One region of the Arthrobacter sp. 05L428 genome, then DNA from elsewhere that is predicted to be linked to it. Evidence: riboswitches for the same ligand, from Rfam matches in the RefSeq annotation. Region 1 holds a riboswitch; the other holds the start of a gene.

Region 1 (5,192 bases):
GTCCAAGCTGCCCGGCTACGGCGGTTGGCAGTGGTACGCGGTGCTGACCCGCAATTCGCGCTCCAAGACCGTGACGGTGGATGAGCTGGGCCTGCTGCCCTCCGAGGATTCCATCCTGGCCCCGGAGTGGGTTCCGTGGGCCGAACGCGTGCGCCCGGAAGATGCACAGCAGGACGAGGCCGCCGAAGCTCCCGCCGCCGCGGCCGCGTCGGATGAGACCGCCGACGACGGTGCCGCGGAGGCGCAGGCAGAGCCTGCCGAAGCAGGAGCCGACGCTGGAGCGGTCCAGGACGAGTCCGCCGTCGAGGTCGACTAACGGTTTGGGGCCGTTCGGGAGCGTGCAGCGGAAGGTCGGGACATGAGGTCCACCTTCAAATCGCTGCACATCCTGAACTACCGGATCTGGTTCATCGGCGCCCTGATCTCCAATATCGGGACCTGGATGCAGCGCACCGCGCAGGACTGGCTGGTCTTTGACCATCTGAGTGCCCAGGACGCCGGCGCCATGGGCATCACGATGGCCCTGCAGCTGGGACCACAGCTCTTCCTCGCCCCCGTCGCCGGGCTGGTCGCCGACCGCTTCAACCGCAAGCAGCTGCTGGTCCTGACACAGTCCTCCATGGCCGTGTTGAGCGCAGCGCTCGGTGCCCTGGTGCTGTCCGGGGCCGCGCAGCTCTGGCACGTCTACATATTCGCCCTGCTGCTGGGCGTGGTCTCCGCCCTGGACGCCCCGGTGCGCCAGACCTTTGTCTCCGAACTGGTGCGCGACGACTACCTGCCCAACGCCGTGGCCCTCAACAGCGCCTCGTTCAACGTGGCCCGGATGATCGGCCCGGCCGTCGCCGGCCTGCTCACCGTGGCCATCGGGCCCGGCTGGGTCTTCCTGGTCAACACCGTCACGTTCCTGGCGCTGCTCCTGAGCCTGGCCAAAATCCCCGCCGCCTCGCTGCGCCAGCTGCCCCGCGCGCCGGCCGGGAAGGGCCGGATCCGCGAGGGCCTGCGCTACGTGCGTTTCCGGCCGGACATTGTGGTCGTGCTGGTGGCGGTGTTCATCGTGGGAACCCTGGGGCTGAACTTCGTCCTCTTTATCGCTGCCATGGTCGGCACCGAATTCGGCCTCGATGCCGGCGCCTTCGGCCTGATGAACTCGATCATGGCGATCGGTTCGGTCGCCGGAGCGCTGCTCTCGGCCGGGCGGGGCCGGCCGCGGATGCGCGTGATCTTCGGCGCGGCCGGCGCCTTCGGCCTGACCTCCGGCCTCGCCGCGCTGGCGCCGGACTACTTCTGGTTCGGCGTCGCGCTGGTGCCGGTCGGCCTGTTCGCGATCACCATGATGACCAGCGCCAACGGTTACGTCCAGACCACCACGGACCCGGTGATGCGCGGCCGCGTGATGGCCTTGTATATGGCGATCTTCATGGGCGGCACCCCGATCGGCGCACCGCTGGTCGGCTGGGTGGCGAACGTCGCCGGCGCGCGCTGGTCCATGGGGGTGGCGGCGGCCTCCGGGCTGATCGCGGCACTGATCGGCATACTCTGGATTGTCCGCGCCAAGCAGCTGCGGATCGCCTTCAACCGGCGTGCGCGGGGCCTGCGGTATTTCCGGGTCGTCCCCGGCAGTTCTGTGACCGGCGGCTCTGTCACCGGCGGCTCTATGACCGGCGGCTCGGCGACCAGCGGCGCCGCCCGGGAGGAAGACCCGGACGACGCCGTCGACCGCTGAAGCGTCCCGGAAGGGACGGCGCGGTGGCTACTTCTTGAGCTCGCCGACGACGAAGTCGATGCACTCGAGCAGTGCGGAGACGTCGTCGGGTTCGATCGCCACGAAGGTGGCGATGCGCAGCTGGTTCCGTCCCAGCTTGCGGTACGGCTCGGTATCCACGATCCCGTTGGCGCGCAGGACCTTGGCGATGGCGGAGGCGTCGATCGAGTCGTCGAAGTCGATGGTGGCAATCACGTTGGACCGGTCCTCGGCCCTGGCTACGAACGGCGTGGCGTAGGCGGAGGCCTCGGCCCAGCCGTAGATGCGTCCGGCCGAGTCGGCGGTGCGGGCGGCGGCGAAGTCGAGGCCGCCGTTGGCGTTGAGCCACTGCACCTGCGCGTCCAGGGTCACGAGGGTGGCCAGCGCCGGAGTGTTGTAGGTCTGGTTCAGCCGCGAGTTGTCGATCGCGGTCTGGAGGTCCAGGAAGTCCGGGATCCAGCGGCCGCCGGCCTTGATCCGGGCCGCGCGCTCCAAAGCCGCCGGGGAGAACAGTCCAAGCCAGAGGCCGCCGTCGGAGGCGAAGTTCTTCTGCGGGGCAAAGTAGTAGACGTCGGCCTCGGCGACGTCCACGTCCAGGCCGCCGGCCGCGGAGGTGGCATCCACCAGCACGAGGGAGCCTGCATCGGCGCCGGCCACTCGCTTGACCGGCGCGGCGACACCGGTGGAGGTCTCATTCTGCGGCCACGCGTAGGCATCGACGCCGGCCTCGGCCCGCGCCTCGGGTCGGGTGCCGGGCTCGGATTTGATGATCGAGGACTCGGCCAGGAACGGTGCCTTGTTGGTGGCCGCGGCAAACTTCGAGCCGAATTCGCCGAAAGACAGGTGCTGCGCCTTGTTTTCCACGAGGCCGAAGCTGGCAATGTCCCAGAACGCCGTGGACCCGCCGACGCCGAGGATGACCTCGTAGCCCTCCGGGGCGCGGAAGAAGTCGCTCAGTCCGCTCCGGACCGATCCCACGAGGTTCTTGACCGGGGCCTGGCGGTGCGAGGTCCCCAGCAGCGTCGCCGCCGCCGCAGACAGGGCCTCCATCTGCTCCGGCCGGACCTTCGACGGGCCGGCGCCAAACCGGCCGTCCTTGGGCAGGAGGTTGGCGGGGATGGTGATGCTGGTGTCGCTCACAGGGGCTCCAATTTTCGGCTGGGTGCGTGGCGTGGCTTGGACGGGCTCTGCCGGGCGTGACCGGGACCCGCTATTTATTCTGCCCGACGGCCCCACGCGGGCGGGAATAAAGCCCGTCATAGTCCGGTCATTGAGACGGCGGCGCGGCGCCGGGCGGGGCGTAGTCCACAGGTCCGCGCGGCAGCCCACAGATTATCCGGACTAATTCAAAATAGGCTAGGCTGTGCGGTGACGTACGGCGGATCTCGCCAGGGCGCAACCCGCACGCTGTACGGTGGGAATGACGCAAGGACGGCGCTCGAGGAGCTGAGCTGAATGACGGATCTGATCGATACCACCGAGATGTATCTCCGGACCATCCTGGAACTTGAAGAAGAGAACATCATCGCCCTCCGCGCCCGCATCGCCGAGCGGCTCCGTCACTCCGGCCCCACCGTTTCCCAGACCGTCGGCCGCATGGAGCGCGACGGCCTCGTGGTTGTCTCCGGCGACCGGCACCTTGAACTGACCGAAACGGGCCGGAAGCGCGCCATCGAGGTCATGCGTAAGCACCGCCTGGCCGAACGGCTGCTTGCCGACGTGATCGGGCTCGACTGGGCCTACGTCCATGAGGAAGCGTGCCGCTGGGAGCACGTGATGAGCGAACGGGTCGAGCGCCGCATTTTCGAAATGCTGGACCACCCGACCGTGTCCCCCTACGGGAACCCGATTCCCGGACTCGCCGAACTGGGCGGGCTTCCGATGCCGGACCGCGGCGCCGTGGTCAACCTGCTTGACGCCATGGCCGGCTACGGCGCCGACTCGCGGATCACCGTGAGCCGGCTGGCCGAGCCGATCCAGGTCGAGCCGGAGCTGCTGGTCCAGCTGGACGAGGGCGGAATCCGTCCGGGCGCCAGGGTGTCGCTGGAGCGGGTGGGGGAGTACATCTCGGTCCGGGTCCCCGACATTGAAGGCGCCCTCGAGCTGCCTCCCGAGGTCGCCGCCCATGTGTTCGTTACGCTCGGGTAACCTGGCGTCAAAATCCTTCCGCCGGACAGCCGGTAAGTTGTGCACAGGCGAGATAACGGAATTATTACCGCCTGCCTTAATCGCCTATAGTTGATGACTAGCACCGATACTAAAGCGTTATCTGATCCGGAGCCGAGCTCTGCCAGCGGATCAGCCGGCGATTCACCTTCTGGCAGAGGCGGGGGAACCACAACCGGCTGTTGATTCAACAGCCTTGGGGTGAAGTCCGCTAGCGGCAAGCAATTCAAACTGGGACCTCCGTGGATGCCCCTGCGTCTGGATGCTTGCACCGGCGGACCGGGTCTTTGATCTCTCTGACCCGAATCCGACAGCTAACTTCGCAGGCTATCCAGAGAGGAACCGTTCTTGACCACCCAGACCGTCAGGGGCCGCCGTCGTGCGACCGGTCCCGCTCCGGAGCCACGCCCGGCCGCCGTCGTCCTCGACGAGCGCCCGCGTGACGCGCACCGCGAAGCGCGCCGCGGCCGGCGCAGCGCGTTCCGTCAGGTAACAGACTTCGCCGCTGTCAGCGGCGTGGGGCAGAAGGCAGGCATTGCCCTGGCCGCCACGGGTTTGGTCCTCACCGTTACAGTTCCGGCCACCGGCCCCGTGATGGCCACCGATGCGGCCAGGTCCGGTTCGGTTTCCGCGGCGGCCCAGCCCGAGGTCAAGGCCCCGGCCGCCGAAATCAACTTCAACCGCACGGCCGTCACCACCAAGGGTGACCCGGACAGCAAGCTCAAGCAGTTGCTGAGCGCGCAGTCCGTCGGCAGCATCACCCGGGCAGCCTCCGCGGGCAGCCTCGGGGCGCCGCTGGATTCCATGGTCACGGCCTCGCCGTTCGGCTACCGGGTCAGTCCCATCACGGGAGCCGTCGGGGAATTCCACCGGGGCCAGGACTACGCGGCCCAGTGCGGCACTCCTGTACATGCCGCCGCGAGCGGCACCGTAACCTTTTCCGGCTGGCACCCCTACGGGGGCGGCAACCGGGTCGTGATCGACCATGGCAACGGCCTGGAGACCACGTACAACCACTTGTCGTCCTCCGACGTCCACGTGGGCCAGCAGGTCTCACGTGGCGATGTGGTGGCGATGAGCGGGACCACCGGCGCCTCCACCGGCTGCCACCTCCACTTCGAGGTGATGGTCAACGGGGAAGTTGTTGACCCGCTCGGCTGGCTTTAGCCAAGCCGAGGGACCACTCGCATTTCTGTGACACGCCGTGATCTGAATGTGACATTGAGTCCCAACTGCTGTACCGTATGAAGCACGCCAACTTCTCCGAAGTTGGCGCTCTTGAGTG
Region 2 (5,192 bases), on a different contig from region 1:
TCATTTTGCCGATCCCCCAGCAGGGCTCTCCTAATAGTGCCCGAATATTGTCCATTCGGCAACATACTGCCGAAATTGGTTTGTCGCGAGCCTACGGCACGAGCTTGGAGTCCAAAACGGCAGGATGTTGCCGTTCACCGGGGACGAGCGCCGCCTTCCCGCATCGTTTCGTCCGGGCGTAGGCTCTGGCCCATGCGAAAGATCATTCTGGCCCTCCAGGTCTCCCTCGACGGTTTTTTCGAGGGGCCGAACGGAGAGATTGACTGGCACATGGTGGACGAGGAGCTCCACAGCCACTTCAACGAGCAACTGGCCTCTATGGGCGCCTTCCTGGACGGCCGCGTGACCTACGAACTGATGGCCGACTTCTGGCCGACGGCGGACCAGGATCCGTCCAGTACACCGGCTATGGTCGAGTTCGCCAAAATTTGGCGGGACATGCCGAAGATTGTCTACTCCAGGACGCTGGAACGGGCCGACTGGAACACCACGGTGGTGCGCGACGTCGTCGCCGATGACGTGCTGGAACTGAAGGCGCAGCCCGGCGGCGACTTGGCACTGGGCGGGGCTGACCTCGCCGATACCTTCCGCCGGCTCGGGCTCATTGACGGGTACTGGATTTATGTCCACCCGGTGCTGATCGGGCGGGGGAATCCCTTGTTCAAGTCAGCAGACGACAGGACCGCGCTCACGCTCGCCGGCACCCGCGCGTTTGGCAACGGCGTCGTCCTGCTGCGGTACGCCGTCTGAGCTCACCGGCCGGCGTAAACGTGCGCAAAAGCCGGTGGCCAGCTGCCGTTTAGCAGCCGACCACCGGCCCTGGAAAGAGGTTCTTACGCTTTTTGCTGTGCGCTGGCGCGGACGAAGGTCACGCCACCCGTGGCGGTCAGCCAGGACAGCGGGTGCTTGATCGTCTGGTTGCTGCCGTTCATGCCACCGCTGATGGCCATGCCGTCACCGGCGTAGATGGCGACGTGGCCGGACTGGACGATCATGTCGCCGGGCTGCGGGGCACCCACAACCTTGCCGTAGCCCATGAACTGCTGGGGACCGAGGTCGCCCACGTGGATACCGGCCGCACCGAGGGCCTTCTCAACCATGGCGGTGCAGTCCTGGGTGATGCCGATCTGGCTGTAGGCGGCCGAAAGCATCGCGGCGTTGGCTCCGCCGGCTGCCGAGGCAGGTGCCACGGCCGCCTTCGCCTGAACGCTGACCTGCGGCGCTGCCGGCGCGAGCACCGGAGCAGGGGCAGGCGCGACAGCCGGAGCGGCGGCAACCGCAGGGGCGGTGACGGGCTTAGGCTGCTCGATCACGGGCGCCGGCGTGGTAGCGACTGCCGGGCGGGCGAAGCTGATCTGAACTGCGGAATCAGCGGTAACCGGCGCGGAGACCTTGCTGCCGACGTCAACCGACGAAGCCGGGGCGGTTTTGTTTTCGGCCGGGGCAACGGCTGCATTGGCTGCCATTCCGCTCGTGAGGACGAGGCCGGAGGCTGCGAAGATTACTGCGGCCTGACGACCGATGGTGCCTGATTTGCCCGAGAATGCTGAGGCCCGTCCGGCGGATGCGTCGGAACGATGGCGCGCAGAAGTAATGCTTGAAGTCATGTTTGTAGCCTCTCCCAATGCCTGCGAGGTGAGCTGTCGGATTCGGATGGGAGGCACCCGGCCGCGGGCCCGTCAATGCGGGCGCTGTGCGGCTTCACCCCAAGACCTGCTAAAACTGCAGGTCAAAAGTGGTTTCCCCGTCTCTGCCAGAAAGGTTGCATTCGGATCCCAGGCCGCGGCAGAGTTAGGCAATCGGCTCGGGAGCGCCCGTATCGGAAACAAACAGGCACCCATCTACGGTAACGGGCCCGGGCGGGAATGTCACATTCAGATAACGGAGCCGTGTCCTGGCGCGGAAGAAAGCCTAGGACGCTGCTACCTGCCAGCCATAGGATGAGGGCACCCAGCATTCCCCGAGCGGAGGCCCCGTTATGAACAGCCACTGTGTCGCAATTTGCCAGCTCAGCGATCAGCCGCAGGAGGATTTCGACGTCAACACAGAGCTGCTGGTTCTCGAGGGAAAGGAAATCCACGTAGCCACGTGGGACGCGGAACCGCGCGACGGCGGCTTCGATATCCACGTCCTGAATGACCGTGTGGACGCGCTCGGTTTTATGGTGGTGACCGACTGGCAGTTCCTCGACGGAAAGGCGTATGCCGTCGTGGAGCGCCGGCCCGGCACGTAGCGCTACTTCGCCATCCCGGAGGTGACGGCAGCGATCGCCTCCCTCACCAGACCGGCGTCGTCCGGGGTGCCCGACTCCGCCAGCCCGGCCTGGCGCCGGTAACGGTCCCAATCCCCTCCACCGGCCCGTAGCTCGCGGAGCGGCGCCATCAGGGCCGCCCGCCGCAGCCAATCGTCCGGGTCCTGCAGCCAGCGGCCCAGCACGGTTTCCGCGCGGGAACGGTTTTGGCCGTCCAGTCCCGCAATCAGCGGCCCGACGACATCGGTCGCCAGCGGATCGGCCAGCTCGCGCAGGCGCGCAGTCCGCAGGAAACCCTCGATCCGGGTCAGGTCCGAATTGTCCAGCAGGGCCAGGCTGGACTGCAGCAGGACGACGGCGGCAAGGCGGCGTTCGAAGACGGGCACCTCCCACAACTCCGAGCTGAGGGCGGTGACATCGTCGCGGCCGAGTGACCGGTACCGGCGCAGCGCGTCGCGGACAGTGCCGCGGACGGCGCCAACCGAGGAGCCGTAGCTCCCCAGGCCCGGGCCGTATTGCGCCTGCGCTTCCTCGGCCCGCTGCCACGAGCTCTCACGCAGCAGCGCCGCGTCAATGAAGTCACCGGCCTCGCTCATGGATCCATTCTGTCGTGCGGGGGCCGGCTTGGCCTAAGCAGCTGCGTCCTCCCGCGGGAAACCGTCGGCGAGCGCAGTGTCCTACGCGGACCGCTGGGGCCCGGGACTCGCACGCGCTAGCCGGTCACCAGTCTGGTTGAGCTATTCCAGGTCAACCGCCCGTGCTGGAAGTCCGAAGCCCGGCCCACGGACACTGCGTACTCGTCCCGGGTCGGATATCCCAGACGTCCCCTTTCCCTGCCGAGGGCCGTCCACTTGGCACGGATCGCACCGAGGACGTAGTGCGACCCGGTCTTCGCCGACCAGTAGATCGATGCACCGCCCGAGCCTGTGAAGTGGCTGTAACGCCCCACGCCATCGGGGGTGCGCGTCTCGTCTGACGTCGGATAGCCCAGCAGCCCCCGTTCCCTGCCCAGGGCCGACCACTTGGCACGGACCGCGCCCGTGATGAAGTGCGCCCCGGTGCTTGGCGTCCAGTAGATCGATGAACCCCCCGAACCTGTGAAGTGGCTGTAACGTCCCACGCCATCAGGGGTGCGCGCCTCGTCCGACGTCGGATAGCCCAGCAGTCCCCGTTCCCTGCCCAGGGCCGACCACTTGGCACGGACCGCGCCCGTGATGAGGTGCGCCCCGGTGCTTGGCGTCCAGTAAATGGATGCCCCGCCGGAGCCGGCGAAGTGTTCATACCGCCCGATCGTGTCCGGGGTTGTCAGCTGGTCGGTGGTGGGGAACCCCAGGACGCCGGCAGCGCCGCCCGCGGCCTTGTAGCGGGCGTAGATCGCGCCTGCGACCCAATGGGCCCCGGTGGACGGGGACCAGCAGATCACACCCTTGGTGTAGTCCTGGCATTTCCCTGCCCCCACCGGGTACTCCAATGTCAGCGACCTGCCGAGGACAGACCGCGGGTCACCGGCATTGGTCTGGTACGCCTTCAGGCCAATGGGATCGTCGACGCCCATTCCGGTGAGCATAACTTTCTGTGCTCCTTGGCCGTCGTCCGCGGTCAGCAGGTAGTAGGTGTCGGCGGTTCCGGCCTGACCGACCACCGTCGGCTTGAACGTCACGCTCTGATGTGCGGACTCTCCAGGCGGGATCACCAGGCCTTCCGAGATTGGAACGGTGGTGGAGAATACACCCTCCGGCGCCTTGGCCTTGGTGATCGTCAGGGGGATGTTGCCAGTGTTAGTAATGGTGAAATCCCGGGTGGCCGCAGCGCCGGCAGGCACATCACCAAAGTCCAGGGATGCCGGCAACTGCAGATGCGCTACGCCCGACACGGCGGTCGCCGTCACCGGTACCGTGAGCGATCCTCGGTCGCTCGTGATGAGGAGCTGATCAGCCACCGGGGTTGCCGTCGTCGGACTGAAGGTGACGGACACCGGAACGGAAGTAAGGGGTTGAATCTTCTGTCCCACGGCCGGCAGCGTGGCCGGGTCGACCGCAAGCTGGGCGTTGCCCGGCAAGGTGACGCCGGTGATCGTGGCGACGCTCGTGCCGGTGTTGACCACGTTTACGGTCTGGCGACTGCTGGTCTGGGTCGGCACGTCGGTGAATACCAGGGTGGGCGGCGTTGCCCCCAGTCCGTCCTTGGTGCCGACGCCGTGAACCCCCAGAAGGTCCGTCTCGCCGTCGGAGGTTTTGACGGTCAACGTCCCGTCGACCTGTCCGGCTACGGTCGGCGAGAAGGTGACCGGGACCGTCATGGTTCCGCCTTTGGCAAGCGTCCGGGGCAGTGTGAGGGCCTCGATCCCGAACGGCGCAGGTGCTGCGACGGAACTGACCGTAACAGCCCTGCTGGCGGTGATGATCAGGTTCCCTTTCACGGTGGTGCCTACCGCGGCGGTTCCCAGGTCCGTGTTTGTCGCCCCAACCGCTGAGGTCGTCGGGGCACCGAAGCCGATCACGTGCCCGTCCCGGGTTCCCACGTAGACGCGCCCGTTGTCAGTGGCAACCGTGGAAAACTTGGCGGCGGTGCCCAGCGGGGCCGCGAAAACCTGCTGAAGCTTACCGGTGCTGTCCGGCATTGCGCGGTAGGCACGGAGTTCCGCGCCGGTACCGGTGGGTCCCGTTACGTACACGGCCCAGACCAGGGCGGTGGAGGCGTTTGTACCGTTGGAGGTCACCGTGGGCGCCCCGGAGGTGTACCCGAAGGTACCAATGGACGTACCGACGGAGGCCAGCTGGATGCCGCCGGTGCTGCTGGCCAACAGCTTGTGCGCACGCAGGTAGCCCTTGTTCTCCACGGTGTAGATGTACCCGCCGTTTGTGGTCCCGAGGAACGCGGGCCTGCCCCAGACGCCACTGTACGGCCCGGCGCCGTCGAGGACGGCGTCCGTTCCGCCGCT

What was found. A riboswitch is a leader RNA that binds a small molecule or an ion and turns the genes downstream of it on or off. The one in region 1 is predicted to bind cyclic di-AMP.
Region 2: another riboswitch for cyclic di-AMP. It lies ahead of AC1DH3_RS05285 (hypothetical protein); the one in region 1 lies ahead of AC1DH3_RS09080 (M23 family metallopeptidase).

What each region holds. Positions count from the first base shown of each region.
Region 1 is NZ_JBFTNW010000003.1:93,247-98,438, forward strand. It holds gene AC1DH3_RS09060 (DUF3027 domain-containing protein) at 1-316, shown strand, start outside; gene AC1DH3_RS09065 (MFS transporter) at 359-1,723, shown strand; gene serC (phosphoserine transaminase) at 1,751-2,881, opposite strand; gene AC1DH3_RS09075 (iron-dependent transcriptional repressor DtxR) at 3,197-3,889, shown strand; cyclic di-AMP (ydaO/yuaA leader) riboswitch at 4,032-4,251, shown strand; gene AC1DH3_RS09080 (M23 family metallopeptidase) at 4,256-5,074, shown strand.
Region 2 is NZ_JBFTNW010000001.1:1,133,531-1,138,722, reverse strand. It holds gene AC1DH3_RS05290 (dihydrofolate reductase family protein) at 193-750, shown strand; gene AC1DH3_RS05285 (hypothetical protein) at 834-1,607, opposite strand; cyclic di-AMP (ydaO/yuaA leader) riboswitch at 1,612-1,777, opposite strand; gene AC1DH3_RS05280 (hypothetical protein) at 1,979-2,233, shown strand; gene AC1DH3_RS05275 (DNA alkylation repair protein) at 2,236-2,847, opposite strand; gene AC1DH3_RS05270 (Ig-like domain-containing protein) at 2,964-5,192, opposite strand, start outside.